DNA from 3 places in the Streptomyces sp. NPDC057302 genome. Region 2 is predicted to be linked to each of the others. Evidence: riboswitches for the same ligand, from Rfam matches in the RefSeq annotation. Region 2 holds a riboswitch; each other region holds the start of a gene.
The links. A riboswitch is a leader RNA that binds a small molecule or an ion and turns the genes downstream of it on or off. The one in region 2 is predicted to bind thiamine pyrophosphate.
Positions count from the first base shown of each region.

Region 1: linked by a shared signal. The riboswitch ahead of thiM (hydroxyethylthiazole kinase) and the one ahead of thiC (phosphomethylpyrimidine synthase ThiC) in region 2 are both predicted to bind thiamine pyrophosphate.
Region 3: linked by a shared signal. The riboswitch ahead of ACFUPX_RS06585 (thiamine ABC transporter substrate binding subunit) and the one ahead of thiC (phosphomethylpyrimidine synthase ThiC) in region 2 are both predicted to bind thiamine pyrophosphate.

Region 1 covers NZ_JBHUZJ010000019.1:74,116-78,448, reverse strand. Annotated here, with positions in the region: gene tenA (thiaminase II) at 1-408, opposite strand, end outside; gene thiD (bifunctional hydroxymethylpyrimidine kinase/phosphomethylpyrimidine kinase) at 415-1,248, opposite strand; gene thiE (thiamine phosphate synthase) at 1,245-1,856, opposite strand; gene thiM (hydroxyethylthiazole kinase) at 2,119-2,949, opposite strand; TPP riboswitch at 2,943-3,068, opposite strand; gene ACFUPX_RS16585 (TIGR03086 family metal-binding protein) at 3,247-3,846, shown strand; gene ACFUPX_RS16580 (hypothetical protein) at 4,093-4,333, shown strand, end outside.
Region 2 covers NZ_JBHUZJ010000128.1:2,103-6,435, forward strand. Annotated here, with positions in the region: gene ACFUPX_RS42180 (hypothetical protein) at 1-686, shown strand, start outside; gene thiC (phosphomethylpyrimidine synthase ThiC) at 751-2,532, opposite strand; TPP riboswitch at 2,525-2,680, opposite strand; gene ACFUPX_RS42190 (YibE/F family protein) at 2,752-4,140, shown strand; gene ACFUPX_RS42195 (SsgA family sporulation/cell division regulator) at 4,201-4,333, opposite strand, start outside.
Region 3 covers NZ_JBHUZJ010000005.1:219,717-224,049, reverse strand. Annotated here, with positions in the region: gene ACFUPX_RS06590 (ABC transporter permease) at 1-1,245, opposite strand, end outside; gene ACFUPX_RS06585 (thiamine ABC transporter substrate binding subunit) at 1,296-2,378, opposite strand; TPP riboswitch at 2,471-2,587, opposite strand; gene rlmN (23S rRNA (adenine(2503)-C(2))-methyltransferase RlmN) at 2,608-3,714, opposite strand; gene ACFUPX_RS06575 (phosphatidate cytidylyltransferase) at 4,085-4,333, opposite strand, start outside.

The DNA of each region.
Region 1 (4,333 bases), on a different contig from region 2:
CTCGGCGTAGATCCAGAAGCAGGGCAGGACCGCGGCGGCCAGCTCCGGATAGCCCTGGGTGTGCGCCACGGAGAGCAGGTAGGAGGTGTATCCGGTGCAGGTGGGCGAGGGCGTCCAGGCATCGACGTCGACGACGTTGCTCTCGTGCAGGGAGCTCTCGACGATCACGGCGTCGTGGGCGGACTTCGCGAAGAACGCGATGTCCTGCGGCCGGTCCGCCTTCGCGGCGGCGCTGGCCAGCGCGCGGGCGTAGCCGCGCAGGTAGAGGGCGTCCTGGGCCAGGTAGTAGACGAACTTCTCCCGGTCCAGGGTGCCGTCGCCCAGGGCGATGACGAACGGCAGCTTGTCGATGGCCGCACGTATCTCGGTCGTGGTCGTCCACAGCTCGTCGCAGAACGTCGTGGTCATGGGGGATCAGCTCCAGTACTGGTGGAAGTGGTGGACGGGTCCGTGGCCGCGGCCGATGTGCAGGGTGTCGGCCGCGCGCAGGGCCCCGGTCAGGTACGCCTTCGCGGCACTGACGGTGGTGTGCCAGTCGTCGTGCTGCGGGCGCAGGGCGGCGATCGCGGCGGAGAGGGTGCAGCCGGTGCCATGGGTGTTGCGTGTGTTGACGCGAGGTGCCGACAGCTCGCGGACGCCCGCGGCACCGGTGCCTGTGGCGTGCGTGGCGTCGACGAGGATGTCCACGGATTCCGCGTCGTGGGTGTGGTGGCCGCCCTTGAGGAGGACGCGCCTGGCCCCGGTTGTGAGGAGTGCGTGGGCCTGCTCGATGGCTTCTGCGCGGTTCTTTGCGGCGGCGGTGCCCAGGAGGTCGCCGGCCTCGGGGAGATTGGGGGTGATGAGGTCGGCGAGAGGCAGGAGACGGTCGCGTAGCACGGTCACCGCATCGGCCTCCAGGAGGCGGTGGCCGCTGGTCGAGACCATGACGGGGTCCAGGACGACGTATCGGGGGCGGTGTCGCTCCAGGGCTTCCGCGACCGCTGCGGCGATGCCGGCGTCGGCCAGCATCCCGATCTTGACGGCGTCCACCGGGACGTCGGCGAACAGCGTGTCGAGCTGCTCGATGACGAACGCCGGGGGGATGGCGTGGATGCCGGTGACGCCCAGAGTGTTCTGTGCGGTCAGGGCGGTCAGAACTGCTGTTCCGTAGGCGCCGTTGGCGGAGAACGCCTTCAGGTCGGCTTGTATCCCGGCGCCGCCGGAGGGGTCGCTGGCGGCGATGGTGAGGGCGATGGGCGGGCTGGTCACGCGGGGATCTCCTGTCGCAGGGTCAGAGTGCGAACGAGGGACTGGGCTGCGGCCTCGGGGTCGGGCTGCCCGCAGACCGCGCTGACGACGGCGATCCCGGCCACGCCGCTTCCCATGACCGCGGCGGCCTCGGACACGCCGATCCCGCCGATGGCCACGCAGGGCAGTGGGCTCTGCCGGACGATCCGGGCCAGGCCGCCCAGACCGAGCGGGGTGTCCGCGTCCGGCTTGGTGGACTGCGGGAACACCGGACCGACACCGAGGTGGTCGACGGTGTCCGGCACGTGCGCCAGCTGCTCGGGACGGCTGATGGACAGGCCGATGTACGCATGGGGACCGAGCCGGCGCCGGGCGCTCTCGGGGGAGACGTCCCGCTGCCCGAGGTGGACGCCGTCCGCGTCCAACCAGGCCGCCACGTCCAGACGATCGTTGACGATCAAGGGGACGCCCGTGCAGGCGAGTTCGGTCTGGATCGCCCGGCCGAGCGAGAACAGCGTGCGGTCGTCCGCGTCCGGATCGCGCAACTGGACGGCGGTCACGCCGCCCTTGACGGCCGCCGCGACGGTGGCGGCGACACCGCGGTGGCCGCAGAGTCTGGTGTCGGTCACGAGATAAAGGGACAGATCGAGAGGAGGTCGCACGGGTTACTCCTTGGGGTCTCCCGGCCGGGAAAGGTGTGGCAAACACATCGGGAGGTACGGGGAAGGACGGCCCTGACGTACAGGGACCTTGAGTTGTTCACAGGGACGAGCTGGGGGGGACAGGGCAGCAGGAACCGGTGTCGGGGGCGCAGTCGCAGGGCGGGCGGGAACTGTGCAGCGGGTGGCATCCAGGCCACCGCTTATGCAGGACCCCGCAGCACGCGCATGCTCAGCGCAGGTGGAGAGCCTCGGCGAGCCGCTCAGGACTGAGCTCGTACAGCGCGTCGATCAGGGCGACCGCGAACGTGCCGGGCGCCGCGGAGCGGGTGGCGGCGTCCTCCGCGGCCACGGTGAGCAGGCCGGTCGCGGCAGCGGCGGCAAGCAGCGCGTCGCCGGTGACGGCCGTGCAGGCGGCCACCAGGGCGCCCAGTGAGCAGCCCGTTCCCGTCACCAGAGCCAGCAGCGGGTGCCCATTGGCCAGGCGCACCACTCGCGCCCCGTCCGTGAGAACGTCCACCGGACCGCTCACCGCGACCGCGCAGCCATAGCGCCGGGCCAGCGCGCCCGCCGCGGCCAGCGCCGCCTCGGGGACGTCCGTGCTGTCCACGCCGCGCCCGCCTGTGCCGCCGTCCAGCGCCAGGATCTCGGAAGCATTGCCGCGAACGACCGCCGGGGGTGCGCTCTCGAGCAGTTCGTGGGCGAGTTCGGTGCGCCAGGGCAGCGGGCCGACCGCCACCGGGTCGAGCACCCACGGCCGCCCGGCTCCGGCCGCTTCTGTGACCGCGACACGCATCGCCGCCGCCGTCACGGACGTCACCGTTCCCAGGTTGACCAGAACACCCCCGGCCACCCGGGCCAGCGCCCCGGCCTCCTCCGCGCTGTGCACCATCGCGGGGGCAGCCCCCGCCGCGAGCAGCACGTTCGCGGTGAACTGCGACACCACGACGTTGGTCAGACAGTGCACAAGGGGTGCGGAGGTTCGCAGGGACGCGATCACATCCGCCACGGCGTCACGGGACACGGCAGTGCCGTGCTGGGCAGGTACGGAGGCAGTCTCCATCGTCAACACCCTTCCTACGCCGGCATTACCCGGTCCAGGTTCATGCGGTCGGCGGAAAGGGGATCAAGTCCCGTCCGCCCTCTCAGCCCGGCTACTCCCGAGCTCCCGCGGTGGTCGCTACGCAATGTACCTCCTTCAGGAACAGGAGTTCGCACTCGGGTACCTCACGAAACGACGTGGATCACGCGCGGCAAAGGGGCCTGCGCAGCCAGCGCCGCTGTGGTGCAGGGCGCGCAGAAGCGATCAAGGTCCGATTTCCGCCGGGAACAGCAGCTCCCCTTAACCAGAATCGGCTGCATGAAGGACACAGACGACACGTTGCTCAGCTACTTCGACACTGCGGCGGGAGGTTTCAGTGAACGGCTACGGTCGGTGCCGGATACGTGCTGGGAGAAAGCCACGCCGTGCACCGAGTGGAACGTGCGTCAACTGGTCAACCACATGATCCAGGGAAGCCGCATTTACACCTCGCTACTGCGTGGCGGCAGCAGTGTGGAGTTCCTGGCGAACCTGGACCACGAGACGTTCACAGGCGATCTGGTGACCACCTACCGGGACGCGGCTGCCGAGTGCCGGGCTGCGTTCCATGCCGTGGGCGCGCTCGACCGCATCGTCGACTACCCGTTCGGTCCTGTTCCTGGTCGACAGCTACTTGGCCTGTACGTCGTTGACGCGATCACCCACACGTGGGATCTCGCCCGTGCGGTACAGCTCGACGAGCGACTGGACGCGCGCACGGTGCACTGGATCCTCGACAACTTCCAGTGGATCTATCACGGCGTGAGTGAAAGCCCGATCACGGACAGCAGCACCTACTACGGACCGCCGACCAAGGCGCCCACGTCGGCCACCTCCGAGCAGGTGCATCTTCTTCACACCATGGGACGCAGGTTGTAGACCCGGCAGCACACGGAATCGTGAGAGTCCAGAAGGGCAAAGTGCGGTCGCGCAGCTCCCATCGGGCGGTAGCGGCTTCCACCGTGGTCTGCGCGGCGTGGGTGATCGATCCGCTCGTGTCGAAACGGAGCTCTGGGTGTCCGGCGTGCAGCTGGTGCGTGTCATGCAACGGCTCGGCGCCGGATTCACTGCCATGTATGGGGGCAGGGGAAGTGGGACACGACATCGCCCAAGCGAGGAGCCGGCATGACCACGTTCGTCATCACTGTCCCTGGCACTTTTCTCAGCGACATCAATGACTCGGCATGCGTTGCTCTCGAGCGGGAGCTGGCTTCTCGGCACACTGACGTGAGCGAGAGTGAAGGCGTCGACCTGTTGACGTTGAACGAAGGCGGTACCTTCTCGGTCCGCCTCGAAGTGGATGCTGCAGACCGCTACGAGGCTGAACTGCAGGCCGCGAGGCTTGTCGCGGCCGCGTTGAAGGAGG
Region 2 (4,333 bases):
ACACGCACTATGTGAAGATCCGCGAAGAACTGCGCGACAGCGGATCTGCCGCACCATCGATCAGGGAGCGGAGCCCCGAGGGACCGGCGGAAGCCGGCTCCGGCGGCCTCGGTCTCGCCACGACGATGGGAGAGGTCACCGCCCAGGCTTCCGGGGCGGGGGCCATCGCCGTCGTCGCGGTGCTCGCGCCCGTCCTCGCCGGGGCGGCCGCCGCGATCTTCCTGCTCGTCGGCTACATCCTGAAGATGCTCAACCCCGAGCCCGCCTTCGCGGACACCCTGCTCACCGCGGGATGGCTGTTCGGCGCGCTCACCGCAGGGGGCATCCTGATCGCCGCGATCGGCCTGCTCCTGACCGCCCTGCGCAACGGCTCCACCTCGCTCCTGGCCGGTTCGCACGGCGAACAGAACGAGGAAGTGGCCCGCGCCAGGGAAGCCTGGGGCGAGGCGCTCCTGGAGCGCGGCCTCCTGCCGTTCCTGCGGGAGGCCCTGGCGGATCCGGGTACGGCGGCGCACGCGGCCCGTACGCCGTCGGCGGATCCCAGCAGCCGGATGCCTCAACTCGGCTACCACAGGCCCGGATTCAGCAGCCCGGACGGCGGCCCGGCGGCGGGTCCGCGCCCGAGCTTCTCGAGCCCGGACTTCTCGAGCCCGGACTTCGGCGGTCCCGACCACAAGCCGGAGTAGGACGCGAGGGCGCCTCGGGCGGGCACCAGTAGGAGCCCGCCCGAAGCGCCACGCACCGCGCCGGTCAGTCGGCGATCGGCAGGTACACGCGGTTTCCGGCTGCCGCGAACTCCTTGGACTTCTGGTCCATGCCCGCCGCGATCTCGTCCTGCGTGCCGCCGTGCTCACGCCGGATGTCGTGCGAGATCTTCATGCTGCAGAACTTCGGCCCGCACATCGAGCAGAAGTGCGCCGTCTTCGCGGGCTCCGCGGGCAGCGTCTCGTCGTGGAACTCGCGAGCCGTGACGGGGTCGAGGGCCAGGTTGAACTGGTCCTCCCAGCGGAACTCGAAGCGCGCGTCCGAGAGCGCGTCGTCCCAGTCCTGCGCGCCCGGGTGCCCCTTGGCGAGGTCCGCCGCGTGGGCCGCGATCTTGTACGTGATGACGCCGGTCTTCACGTCGTCGCGGTTGGGCAGGCCCAGGTGCTCCTTGGGCGTGACGTAGCAGAGCATCGCCGTGCCCCACCAGCCGATCATCGCGGCGCCGATGCCGGAGGTGATGTGGTCGTACGCGGGCGCGATGTCGGTGGTCAGCGGGCCCAGCGTGTAGAACGGCGCCTCCTCGCAGATCTCCTGCTGAAGGTCGATGTTCTCCTTGATCTTGTGCATCGGGACGTGCCCCGGGCCCTCGATCATCGTCTGTACGTTGTGACGCTTGGCGATCGTGTTGAGTTCCCCGAGGGTGCGCAACTCGGCGAACTGCGCCTCGTCGTTGGCGTCCGCGATCGAACCGGGGCGCAGTCCGTCGCCGAGCGAGTACGTCACGTCGTAGGACGCGAGGATCTCGCAGAGCTCCTCGAAGTTCTCGTAGAGGAAGCTCTCCTTGTGGTGCGCGAGGCACCAGGCCGCCATGATCGAGCCACCGCGCGAGACGATGCCGGTCTTGCGGTTGGCGGTCAGCGGGACGTACGGAAGGCGCACGCCCGCGTGGACCGTCATGTAGTCCACGCCCTGTTCGGCCTGCTCGATGACCGTGTCCTTGTAGATGTCCCAGGTCAGCGCCTCGGCCTGGCCGTCGACCTTCTCCAGGGCCTGGTAGAGCGGCACGGTCCCGATGGGGACGGGGGAGTTGCGCAGGACCCACTCGCGGGTGGTGTGGATGTTGCGCCCGGTGGACAGGTCCATGACCGTGTCGGCGCCCCACTTGGTCGCCCAGGTCATCTTGTCCACCTCCTCCTCGATGGAGGAGGTGACCGCGGAGTTGCCGATGTTGGCGTTCACCTTCACCAGGAACTTCTTGCCGATGATCATCGGCTCGATCTCCGGGTGGTTGACGTTGGCGGGGATCACCGCGCGGCCCGCGGCGACCTCCGCGCGCACGACCTCGGGGTCTAGGTTCTCGCGGATCCCGATGAACTCCATCTCGGGCGTGATCTCACCGCGGCGGGCGTACGCGAGCTGCGTCACCGCCTGGCCCGCGCGCCCCCTGCGCGGCTGGCGCGGGCGGCCGGGGAAGACCGCGTCGAGGTTCTTCAGGCCCCCGCGCGGCGAGGTGTGCTTGATGCCGTCGTCCTCGGGGCGGGGCGGGCGGCCCGTGTACTCCTCGGTGTCGCCGCGGGCGATGATCCAGTTCTCGCGCAGGGGCGCGAGGCCCCTGCGGACGTCGGTGTCGATGGACTCGTCGGTGTAAGGACCCGAAGTGTCGTACAGGGTCACGGCCTTGCCGTTGGTGAGGTGCACCTGGCGGACCGGCACCCGCAGGTCGGGGCGCGAGCCCTCGACATACGCCTTGTGCCAGCCGATGGACTTCCCGGCCTCGTCGCTCTGGTTCTGCTTCGAGGCAGGCGTGCGTGCGTCCGCTGCGGTCATGAGACCTACTCCCTACGCCGGCATTACCCGGTAACAGGTTCGGCGGTCGACGCAGCGAATTCCGTACGGCTCGTGCACTATTTGTGCCGCTTCGTACGGAGGTCAGCGCCCTCTCAGCCCGGTGCTCCGAGCTCCCGCGATTGCAAAGGTGGCTCCACGCTAGCGTCCTATCGGGCGCGCTGAACAGAGGGCCCCCTCCGTTCTTGCGATGATCGGGCAGTGACCACCACTGAGCCGCCGTCCCAGCCGCCCGCCCCGAACGTGCCGCCGGACCCGCATGGCCACTCCCACAGCCATGGTCCGGCCGCGCCCGTCTCCAAGCATCTGCGCAAGGTCATCGCCGCCGTGCTGATTCCTTTCGCCACGGCGGTCGTCGTGGGGCTCGCGGTGTTCTGGCCCGGCGGCGCACCCGACCACGCGCGCACCGGCGTCGGCTTCGACCGGCAGACCCAGTCGGCCGACGTGACGAAGGTGCGAGAACTCCCCTGCAAGGACGTGAACGCCTCGCAGACCCCGCCGAACGGCGACACCTCCACCGCCGAGGGACAGTCCGCGCAGTCCCGTGCGAAGGGCGTCTGCAAGAAGGCGACGATCGAGGTGACCAGCGGCAACGACAAGGGCCGCACCTTCACCGAGATCGTCCAGCCGGACTCACCGCGGCAGTTGCGCCAGGGCCAGCAGGTGGTGGTCGCCTACGAGCCCACGGCCCCCGAGGCGCTGCAGTACTCGGTCACCGACGTGAACCGGAAGTTCCCCATGGCGCTGCTCGCCGGGATCTTCGCGCTCGCCGTCGTCGTGGTGGGACGGCTGCGCGGCCTCATGGCCCTGATCGCCCTGGCGTTGAGCTTCCTGGTCCTGACGTTCTTCATCCTGCCCGCGATCCTTCAGGGCTCGAACCCGCTGGTCGTGGCGGTGATCGGGGCCAGCGCCATCATGCTGATCGCGCTCTACCTGTGCCACGGTCTGACGGCACGAACATCGGTCGCGGTCCTGGGCACGCTGATCTCGCTGCTCCTCATCGGCCTCCTCGGCTCGCTCTTCATCGGCTGGGCATCGCTGACGGGCAACACGGACGACAACACGGGCCTGATCCACGGCCTGTATCCGTCCATCGACATGAGCGGCCTGCTGCTCGCCGGTGTCATCATCGGCTCGCTCGGCGTGCTGGACGACGTGACGGTGACGCAGACGTCCGCCGTCTGGGAACTGCACCAGGCCAACCCCACGATGGGCTGGCGCGGTCTGTACGGCGCGGCCATCCGCATCGGCCGCGATCACATCGCCTCGGTCGTCAACACCCTCGTCCTGGCCTACGCGGGCGCGGCGCTGCCCCTGCTGCTGCTCTTCTCGATCGCGCAGAGCAGCGTGGGCACGGTGGCCAACAGTGAGCTGGTGGCCGAGGAGATCGTGCGCACCCTGGTCGGCTCGATCGGCCTGGTCGCCTCGGTACCGGTGACTACCGCGCTCGCGGCCCTGGTGGTCTCGGCCGACCGTTCGACCCCGGCGGCCGCCGCGGTCCGGACGGGAGGCTCGGCCCACCCCGGAAGCGGCGCCACCCCGGCAGCCAAGCAGAGCCGTAGCGGAAAAGGCCGGCGCCGCAAGGCCTGAGCCTTGGATGCCACGAAATGCAGCAATCTGCCGTCGGCTTGGCCCTTCGGCTCGCGGAGGTCAACCCGCGCTCTGCTCCTCGGCGAGGATCCGGTCCAGCGCCTCGTCCAGATGCGTCTCCAGGTCGGCGAGCGCCCGCTCCTGCCCCAGCGGAACCAGCTTGTCCGTACGGTCCAGGAAAGCGAGCAGCGGC
Region 3 (4,333 bases), on a different contig from region 2:
GAAGGGCACGCCCACCAGCGCCTGCGCGAGCGGCACCAGGATCCAGGTGGAGCGCAGGTCAAGCGGAGGCTTGTCCAGCGTGATCAGGAAGCCGAAGCCGACCGTCACCGCGGAGACCCCCAGCGGCAGCATCAGCAGCGCGTCGAACCCGCGCACGAGCCGCCCGGCCTTGCGGGTGAGCGCCGCCGCGGCGAGCCCGCCGATCACCAGGGCGATGGCGGTGGCGGCGAGCGCGTACTGGAGCGAGTTCCAGACCGCCTCGATCGGCGGGACGAGGAACGCCCCGCCCTCCGCCGATGTCAGTTCCTTGTAGTAGGTGAAGCCATAGCCGCCGGGACCGCTCAGCGACCGCTCGATCAGCACGCCGAGCGGCAGCACGATCAGCACGGCGATGGTGGCCATGACCCCGGCGAGCAGCGCCCACTGCCCCGCCCCACGCGGCCGCCGCGCGACCGTGGAGGCGTCGACCAGCTTCAGCGCGGTCTCGCGCCGGCGCACGGTCCACGCGTGCACGGCGAGGATCACGCCGACCGCCGCGAACTGCACGATGGTCAGGACGGCCGCCGTCGACAAGTCGAGGAGCTGGGCGGTCTGCCGGTAGATCTCGACCTCCAGGGTCGAGTACGCGGGCCCGCCGAGGATCTGCACGACACCGAACGAGGTGAACGTGAACAGGAAGACCATCAGAGCCGCCGCGGCGACCGCGGGCCCGAGCGCGGGCAGCGTCACCGTCCGCCAGGCGGTCCACCGCGAGGCGCCGAGCATCCGCGCGGCCTCCTCCTGACGCGGGTCGAGCTGCGCCCAGAGCCCGCCGACGGTCCGTACGACGACGGCGTAATTGAAGAAGACGTGCGCGAGCAGAATCGCCCACACGGTCGTGTCGAGCCGCACGCCCCACATCTCGTCGAGGAACCCACCCCGCCCGAGCAGCGCGAGGAACGCGGTCCCGACGACGACGGTCGGCAGCACGAACGGCACCGTGACGACCGCCCGGAGCAGCTGCTTGCCCCTGAACTCGAAGCGCGCGAAGACGTACGCGCCGGGGAGCGCGATGAGCAGCGTGAGCGCGGTCGACGCGAGCGCCTGCCAGGTGGTGAACCAGAGCACGTGCCGGACATCGGACTGCGCGAGGACATCGACAACGCGCCCGAACTGCCACTCCCCGCCCACCTTCAGACCGCGCGCGACGATCGCGGCGACCGGATAGGCGAAGAAGACCGCGAAGAACGCGACGGGCACGGCCATCAGACCGAGCCGCGCCGCACTCCCGCGCGCGAGCCCCTTACGGGCCCTGCTTACTTCAGTACGAGCGAGGTCCACGACTTGACCCACTGCTCGCGGTTGTCGGCGATCTTCTTCGGGTCCAGGGTCTCCGGCTTGTCGATCGTCGCACCGTGCTCGACGAACAGCTCGGGCAGCTCGGCCTTCTCCCGCACCGGGTTCACGAACATGTTGAGCGGCATGTCGTTCTGGAACTCGGAGCTGATCAGGAAGTCGAGCAGCGCCTTGCCGCCCTTCTCGTTCTTGGCGTTGCCGAGCAGACCCGCGTACTCGACCTGCCGGAAGCAGGTGCCGGTCGCGACGCCGGTCGGCGCCTCCTTGGGCTGCGGCTTGGCGTAGAGCACCTCGACGGGCGGGGACGAGGCGTAGGAGACGACGAGCGGCCGGTCGCCCTTGGCCTTCTTCCCCCCGGCGGACCCGGAGAACTCCTCGTCGTAGGCCTGCTCCCAGCCGTCGACGACCTTGACGCCGTTGGCCTTGAGCTTCTTCCAGTAGCCCTGCCAGCCGTCGTCCCCGTACTCGGCGGCGGTGCCGAGGAGGAATCCGAGGCCGGGCGACGAGGTCGAGGCGTTCTCGGTGACAAGGAGGTCCTTGTAGGCGGGCTTGGTCAGATCCGCGAAGGACGTCGGCGGCGCCAGCTTCTTGTCCTTGAAGTACTTCTTGTCGTAGTTCACGCAGATGTCGCCGCTGTCGACGGGCGTGACGCGATGCTTGCCCTGATCGGCGCGGAACTGCGGAAGGACCTGCCCCGACCCCTTGGCCTCGTACGACTGGAAGAGGTCGTTGTCGAGCGCGCGCGAGAGAAGCGTGTTGTCGACACCGAAGAAGACGTCCCCTTGCGGGTTGTCCTTCGACAGGATCGCCTTGTTCACGGCAGCGCCGGCGTCCCCGTCCTTGAGGACGTTGACCTTGTAACCGGAACTCTTCTCGAACGCCTCCAGTACATCCTTGGAGACGCTGAAGGAGTCGTGGCTGACAAGCGTGACGCTCTTGGAGTCGGCCTTGTCGCCACTGTCCGACGAGCCGCACGCGGATAGCGCGACGAGCGAGAGGCCGACCGCGACAGCGGTGAAGGTGACCTTCTTGGTGGTGCTCACTGAGTTCAACTGAGTTCATTCCTCCTGGAGTGACCAGGAAGAGACGCGGCCCTGCCCACAGCCCTGAAGGGGCCGCGGGCAGGGCGCAACAGCTTGAGTGATGTCCGAACTTCCTACCTGGAATGACCCGGGCAAGGTTCAGAGGGTCTGCGGCCATCCTGTCCTTGGTGCCGCACTCTCAGCGCTGTGGCGCTCCCCTGTCGGAATATGAAGATGTGTTCCGGCCAGACTAACGCTCCGACGCGGCGAGCTGACCGCACGCCCCGTCGATCTCCTGACCACGGGTGTCACGAACAGTGACGGGCACCCCATGGGCGGCAATGGCATCCACGAAGGCCTTTTCGTCTTCCGGCCGCGACGCCGTCCACTTCGAGCCCGGCGTCGGGTTCAGCGGGATCAGGTTCACGTGCACGGGCTTGTTCTTGAGCAGCCGCCCGAGCCGGTCACCGCGCCACGCGTGGTCGTTGATGTCCCGGATCAACGCGTACTCGATCGACAGCCGACGCCCCGACTTGGCGGCGTACTCCCATCCCGCGTCAAGGACCTCACGCACGTTCCACCGCGTATTGACGGGTACGAGGGTGTCGCGGAGCTCGTCGTCGGGCGCGTGCAGCGAGATGGCGAGGCGGCACTTGAAGCCCTCGTCGGCGAACCGGTGGATGGCGGGCACCAGGCCGACGGTCGACACGGTGATGCCACGCTGCGAGAGCCCCACACCATCGGGCTCGGGGTCGGTGAGCCTGCGGATGGCCCCGGTGACCCGGTTGTAGTTGGCGAGCGGCTCGCCCATCCCCATGAACACGATGTTGGAGAGCCGTGCGGGCCCACCCGGGATCTCCCCGTCCCGCAGCGCCCGCATCCCGTCCACGATCTGGTGCACGATCTCGGCGGTCGTCAGGTTCCGGTCGAGACCGGCCTGCCCGGTCGCACAGAACGGGCAGTTCATCCCGCACCCGGCCTGCGACGAGATGCACATCGTCACGCGGTCGGGATAGCGCATGAGCACGGACTCGACGAGCGTCCCGTCAAACAGACGCCACAACGTCTTGCGGGTGGTGTCGTCGTCACAGCTGATGTGCCGCACCACGGACATCAACTCAGGCAGCAACGCCTCTTGCAGCTTCTGGCGCGAACCGGCGGGAATGTCGGTCCACTGCTCCGGGTCGTGCGCGTACCGCGCGAAGTAGTGCTGCGAGAGCTGCTTGGCGCGAAACGGTTTCTCGCCGACAGCGGCGACGGCTTCCTTGCGCTCGGCGGGCGTGAGGTCGGCGAGATGCCGCGGCGGCTTCTTGGCTCCGCGGGGCGCGACGAAGGTGAGTTCTCCGGGTACAGGCATGGTCCATCCAGTGTCGCAGACGACGGGAACCCGGCCAGGCCACGGCCCCTCGTAGCGCCATCTGTGCGCGGTGGCGGCACCTGTACGCGCAAGAGCGCCGCCCGGCGGCGGTTCCTGGCGGTAACCGGGGGCATACGCGAGCAATGACCTCTTGCTGTGTCGCATCGGTTCAACTGGCGGAGAAGTGGCAAGGCCCCCCGTGGTTCAAATGGGTCTTCCTCGGTGTGTGGGTGCTCTGCGCGGTGTTCATCCTCGTCAGGCTGCGCAAGAACGGGTGGAAGATTCCCCGGCGGCGCTGAGAGACGGAGCGACACGGAGAGGGGCCCGCCGTCCATGGACAGCGGGCCCCTCACGTACAGACGGGCGCAGGTCAGCCGGACCCTACGAAGATCACCAGCAGCAGCCAGACCACCGGAGCCGTCGGCAGCAGCGAGTCGAGGCGGTCCATGATGCCGCCGTGGCCGGGGAGCAGCGTGCCCATGTCCTTGATGCCGAGGTCCCGCTTGATCATCGATTCGCCGAGGTCACCGAGTGTCGCGCTCGCGGCGACGGCGAGGCCGATCAAGAGGCCCTGCCACCACGTGCCGCCGTCGATCAGGAACTCCATGCACAGCGCACC